2 regions of the Xenorhabdus santafensis genome follow, and region 2 is predicted to be linked to the other one. Evidence: predicted binding sites of a transcription regulator. Region 2 holds the regulator's gene; the other holds the start of a gene.
The links. The regulator LexA, encoded in region 2, represses DNA repair genes until DNA is damaged. The targets are predictions, from matches to a motif close to TNCTGTATGTACATACAGNA.

Region 1 (3,409 bases), on a different contig from region 2:
ACGCCCACAATTAGTGCAATAAGCACTTTTTTGGATAAGCTCCATTTATTTGAACTGGTTTTTGCCAATAAAATAAGCAGTGCGACAAAAACGAGCACATTGATGATGAGTTGTATATTCATCCCTAGTCTCCAAAAATTTTACCCCTTCATCTTGTAAGTTGTTGCTTTTATTCGTAGCGCTACAACTTGCAATCTATCGGGCATAATAATAGTTATATGATCTGTAGTTTTTGATTCATGGTATGTGTGTGCTAAGTGATGACAGGTAACTTTCAAGCAGCTAATTGATTATTGGTGCTGTAAATTCAAAAACCATCGGAGATGCATACCATGACAATCTGTATGGATGAATAATATCAGTATAAAAATTATGTTTCTTATAATTAAATGGAATTAAATATAATTATTTTTCACAAAAGAGTAAAAATGGTTATAAGGCCTAATCTATTTGGTCTTACTTTCCATAATTATTTTTTATTAGATACGCAGGATTGGGGAATTAACAATGCTGGCGGAAAATGAAAAAACAATATCAAGAAATATTGTTTATGTTTTAAAGGATGACCCTATCTAGTAAATAGGGCCATTATCTTAGTAATGCATTATAAATTAGTTAATTGTATAAATTTTGTAACTTATCAATTTGTAATTTGTCGAGCGACAATTTATCAAATGGTAATTTATCAAAATAATGATTGAGTGAAAAATTGATGTGTTGGGGAAGGGCAATCGCAATAACCACGACCAAAACAGCAATAGCTCGCTCCGCTTTTTTACGCTCTTTGCCTCTGAGAATAGGAATGCAAAAACGTGTTCTCAGGGGCCATAAGAGCGGAATGCCGGCAGGAGTGAGCATATCTGCGATAAGGTGGCTGATATAGCCTACAACCATTGCATGGATAAAATCGGTAGGAATAGGCCAATCGGCAGGTATTTCAGTTTGGAAAAGAATAATCCCTGCTATCAGTGCCAATAAACTGTGCGTAAAACCGCGGTGCCCGCATAACCGTGCAATGGGGATGGATATAAAGCGAAATAACCTTCCTAAAGTGGAACTGGGGTGATCAATATCAGGTAACAATGAAGCCAAAAGTACGCCCGGGAGCATATGTAACCAATCTCCTTGAGCTATTTCTGGTGTGATTTGTAGCTGGTGAGCCAATACAAGGCTGGCAACGGAAAAAAGGAGGTGCCCTTCTGCTGTCATAACGTTTTATACTAATTATTTATGCTGATTGCTGTTTATACATACAGTTGGCAGTATAGAGTGTTTCGCATGAGGATGGTAGAGGGTAAATAAGAAAAATCTGTTATTTATTAATATATAACACTATTATTTAGCTAGTTTTTTCCTAGATCAGCTAAAAAAGTCATATGGAGATTGAAATTTGCGCTGCTAAATCTAGTTGGAGAAAGTTTGAAAAATAGCAGCGCAATAGGTGTTAGCTAATATTTTCTTTCGTTAACTTTTCCAGTGAGCTTAACTTAATATCAGCTAATGACCAGCGCGGGTCATTGAAATTTTGGGCTGATGGAACAACGATGGAACGCATTCTTGCCGCTTTGGTCGCTATCATTCCATTAAATGAATCTTCTAAGGTAATACAATGAATTGGATTGATACCAAGTTGAGCGGCTGCCTGCAAATAAACTTCGGGATGAGGTTTGCTGTAAGGTAGTTTGGCGGCTGAAACAACGGTATCAAAGTAATGCCGTAAATTAAACAATTCAAGTACTTCTTCCAACATTTCGTGAGGAGATGCCGAGGCTAAACCAATTTTTAGTCCACGTTCCCGGCAGAGGTTCAACGCATGTTCTACACCAGGTAACAGAGGGCGTTTTTCTTTTACTAAGCGAACGACATGATCAATGATACGTTGTTCAACCTCACTTTTAGATGCTCCTTGCCACGGTGATGCTTGGTACCACAGCTCAACGACGTGGTCTATCCGCAATCCCAACGTATCAGGCAATGTTTTTGCTAATGTTAAATCGACCCCTAATTCGCTGAATACGAATTTTTCCCCTTGTTCCCAGTAAGGCTCAGAATCAATGAGCAAGCCATCCATATCAAAAATAGCGGCTTCTATAGATAAACAAAATGACATTTCATATCTCTCTGCAATGATAGTCGCGATTAGTAAGGATTAATTGTAACAATCTCCATAAGTTAAGTCTTGTCACGGGGAAGAATGTGTGAACAGCCTGACTGAAATATAGAGAAAGCGCTATAACCACTGATACATAATTTGCCCCCAATGTCAGGGCGGAGATATAAGCCGAGTTCTATTGTCAGTCGCTTATGCCGAATCCAAGGTTTATTCACTTGATTTTTGATGAAAAGGCATGGGGGTTGATAGCTCAATTTATCGTCTTGGTTCAGCCCCAAGCTCTACATTTGAATTCATCTATGGTTATAAGATACAAAATGACTAGGCGATTTGCTGAAACAAAACGAAGACATAACACTGAGTTTTTGCTTCAACTGGTTTGATGAATAAAGTTGCTCAAACCCATACCTTAAACCCAAAGCTGCGTTCTGTAAGTGACCTCCAATGGTTGGTCAACCAATATTGGGGTTGCTTCATCTGGTGTGGACTTTTTTCTCACCTCTACCTTGAGACTGATCTCAACTATTCCTATCTAACCAGTATAAAATCCATTGCTATACTCTGTATTAAATGTTTTTTCTGTTTATGCATAGTAGTGTGCAGATATGAATAAATTAAGACAATTACATATTATAATTAATTGTTTTTATGGAGAATTTAAAACAATGGGGTATTCACAAGCTGGGTATGTAGCTATTGCTAAACGAATCTTGGGTTGGGTGATTTTTATACCCGCTTTTTTATCAACTATCGTCTCAATTGTAAATCTGGCATGGCAACATGGCCTTAAAGGTGATGGAATTAATGCCGTATTCAATGATTTTATCAAGATGATGGCAGAAATGATTAAATTCAATACACCTTTTTTAGATTTTTTCTGGAAAAACTCACCAACGCCTGATCGAGTGATGGGAGTGACCAGTGTAAATATCAGTTTTATTGTTATTTATTTTTTAATGTTTGTCGGCTTGGCGATGAGTGCATCTGGTTTAAGAATGTACCGCCAATTTAAATACATTAAAGAACATATTGAAGATCAAATGCTCCTTGAAGATACTAAAGAAAATGGAATGACTAAGGAGCAGTTAATAGAAAAAATTAAATTTCCCCGCCATAGCTTATTTAGCCAAATCTTTACTCTCTACATATCACCAGTCATCATCGGAGCAATAGTTTATTTTCTATTCAGGCTATTGGGTTGGTAATATAAAAATAATAGCTGCGCAAGGATGAACTACGCAGCTTTTTGATATTCATAGTTATATCGTTTTAGGCGAATCTATTCCATTTTTATTT
Region 2 (3,409 bases):
AATCCATATGGCTGCGATGGCATGGAACATAAACTAACTCATGACCATCCTGGGCCAATTGCCGTACCCGCTCCCCATTATGAACATTGATGCCCTGATACAGACGGTTCCAAGTCCAACTCAATACACGGTCGGTCAAGCGAACAGTTTCATAGGAGAAATCAGCCGCAATCTCTTCCAGCATACTGACAGCGTTTTGCGTTGCCTTTTCAGAAGAGATCTTTTTGCTGCGAGCTTCATCAGCAATGGCTTTTTCTATTGCCTTTGACGCCAGTAATTTGTTGAACAAATCTTGTCTGGCAGGCAAACGAGGGCCGACAGCCGCCAGACGCTGGCGGGAATAGTGTATCCGGGCAACACGGGCAAGTTTATTGGCGATAATATTATCCGTGCCATACTCATCAGCCATATTGCGCAGCGATACCGGAGTTGAGAAGCGCACAAAACTATCTCGCCCAAGCCACAGGATCGCAAAAAACTTCTGCACACCATTTAGCAGACGTAATTGTGGTGGAGAATTTCCTTCTTGTCCTTCACGCCCCGGAGAACGACCAAACATGACGGAAGCCGGCACCATCTGGATATTCAGATCAGGATTATTGCGATGCAAGTCCAAATAAGAATGAAATATTTTCACCGATTCATGTTTTGGTGCATAACAACGGAACACACGTGGGCCGTCATTAATAAAAACACAGCTGGGAAGTTGAGTATCACCAATCTCCAAAGGATCCAAAGGGTCCGGCAGACCTTGCGCCAGACATTGTTGACGCAAGGTCAATAAGTCTGTTTTTGAGTGGTACGGTAGTACATACAAAATAGGCCGTGTCGTATCAAGACGCAGCTCAGCAATGGGATCTGTGGGAATTAATTTACTTCTCACTAAGAATTTTAGTGGTAGATTCAATAACTTATAGTATATTTTACGCCAACCTGACATAACCGCTTTAAGCCTCTTGTTAGCAATGCGTCGCAAGGATACCAGAAACAGGTTTTGAGATCTGTGGAAATAAGACAATAATAAAAGCTAAAAGTTATATAACCATACAATTCATGCGTCAAAAGAAAGAAAATATACATGGCAAATCAATCAACAGGACTGACCCGGATCATTAAAGCAGCAGGATATTCGGCGAAAGGCATCAAGGCTGCATGGCAAAATGAAGCTGCATTTCGTCAGGAATCCGTTGCTGCCATCACTGGCATTATTATTGCTTTTTCCTTGGATTTTGGCGTGATTGAGCGAATTTTGCTTATCAGCTCGGTGATTCTGGTCGTTATCGTAGAAATCCTCAACAGCGCCATAGAAGCGATAGTGGATCGCATCGGCAGTGAATATCATGAATTATCAGGGCGCGCAAAAGATATGGGATCAGCCGCTGTGCTGTTCACGATACTTTTGGCGTTATTTATCTGGGGAATAATCCTTTGGTCGCATTTCATGCGTTGATATGGCGTGTTTTTCACCAAAATACGTTATTTAGCTGCTTTTACGTGCCGACAGGTTCCCAATTCGAATTTACCTGTATATACTCACAGCCAGACTGTATAAACAAACAGGGGGCGAAATGAAAGCATTAACTGCGAGGCAGCAGCAAGTTTATGACTTGGTGCGCGACCATATTTCGCAAACGGGTATGCCACCGACACGTGCTGAAATTGCAGCACGTCTTGGATTTCGTTCACCCAATGCGGCAGAAGAGCATTTAAAAGCTTTGGCACGCAAAGGGGTGATAGAAATTATTTCTGGAGCATCCAGAGGTATCCGTTTGCTTCTTGAAGAGGTAGATGAAGACGCGTTGCCATTAATTGGCCGTGTTGCTGCTGGTGAACCACTACTGGCTCAGGAACATATCGAAAGTCACTATAAAGTTGATCCTGAGTTATTTAAGCCAAGCGCAGATTTTCTATTGCGTGTCAGTGGAATGTCCATGAAAGACATCGGGATTATGGATGGCGATTTACTTGCTGTGCATAAAACACAGGATGTTCATAACGGGCAAGTCATTGTGGCTCGCATTGAAGATGAAGTGACAGTTAAACGTTTCAAACAAACTGGCAATAAAATTGAGTTGATTGCTGAAAATCCAGAATTCAAGCCAATTGTTGTTGATTTGAGTGAACAAAGCTTCACTATTGAAGGGCTGGCAGTAGGCGTTATTCGTAACGGGGACTGGTTCTGATTGTAAAAACGGATAATTGTATTTTGCCATTTTGGGGCGGTCATCTTCTCAGTATACGCAATGGATTTCAAATTGTATCGCGGCGGCAAATGAGAACATCCCCGGGAGCATAGCTAACTATGTGACCGGGGTGAGCGAACGTAGCCAACAAAGAGATTGTTTGAAAGATGAAGTATATACCCGTTAAATTAAGTTCAACGGGCACTTGAGAATACATAAACATATCAGTTATGACCGTCTCACTGCTCCATCAGCCCTTATCTTCCTTGATTTATTTCTTTCTGTTCGCTTCAATGGGGTGATTGTGCTGACATGTACTGTGGTCAGTGCAGGAATCTATCTCATGGCAGGAAGAACATAATCCGTGGACTTCGATTACACTATTGCGTAAATGAAACCCGGTGCCCTGCGCCAGCTGTTGAATCGCGGATTCAATATCTTTCGCATCCTTTTCGGTCACTGAGCCACAATCTTCACAGATAAACATCGCCGAAGTATGACTGGGCTCTTCAAAATGGTGGCAAATGACATAGCTGTTTGTCGATTCTATTTTGTGGATAAACCCTTGTTCCAGCAGAAACTCTAATCCACGGTAAACTGTTGGTGGTTTGGCCTGTGGTTCGACTTCACGCAATAAATCCAGCAGGTCATAAGCACTTATCGCGTTGGGTTGTTCTGTAATTAAACGAAGAATTTCAATGCGTTGAGGTGTTAAACGAACCCCTCGTGATAAACAGATATTTTTAGCTTGCGCCAATAAATTTTTTTGATTGATCGTATCCATTACACCTCTCACACCTATACGATGTTAATGGCTTTAATGTTAACACGTTTTTTGCTCTGAGAGTGGTATCCCGCACAAAGTTATGTGGCCTTATATTTATCCGGGGCTTTATGTTTTATCGGTAATAAATTGATTGTATAGCGATTTTTATTTGGCTCGCAAATAGATTTGTTGATTTAACATTTTCAACCACAACACGAAAGTAATATACATAATGAAGAAGCTGGTTTTTTACCATAACCATTTTCATGATAGAAATAATGTTATTATTTGAATATTTATAAGTTGAGGTCTTTGTTATATTAAAAATATTTTCAATATTGATTTTTAATGTGAAATTCAATATCGAAAATAGAAAACGACATATAGCCCATCGTTCGATAGGCATTGATTTTGTGACTGAACATTCAGCTATGCTATACTGCGCAGCTTCACACAATCC

Region 1: a site for LexA is predicted at 1,239-1,258, ahead of FE392_RS12530 (metal-dependent hydrolase). Genes of this name have one in related genera too.

What each region holds. Positions count from the first base shown of each region.
Region 1 is NZ_VCDN01000046.1:70,009-73,417, forward strand. It holds gene FE392_RS12525 (L-cystine transporter) at 1-122, opposite strand, end outside; gene FE392_RS12530 (metal-dependent hydrolase) at 616-1,209, opposite strand; gene hxpB (hexitol phosphatase HxpB) at 1,445-2,110, opposite strand; gene FE392_RS12540 (YniB family protein) at 2,779-3,318, shown strand.
Region 2 is NZ_VCDN01000052.1:4,503-7,911, reverse strand. It holds gene plsB (glycerol-3-phosphate 1-O-acyltransferase PlsB) at 1-940, opposite strand, end outside; gene FE392_RS13735 (diacylglycerol kinase) at 1,079-1,450, shown strand; gene lexA (transcriptional repressor LexA) at 1,569-2,183, shown strand; gene zur (zinc uptake transcriptional repressor Zur) at 2,455-2,967, opposite strand.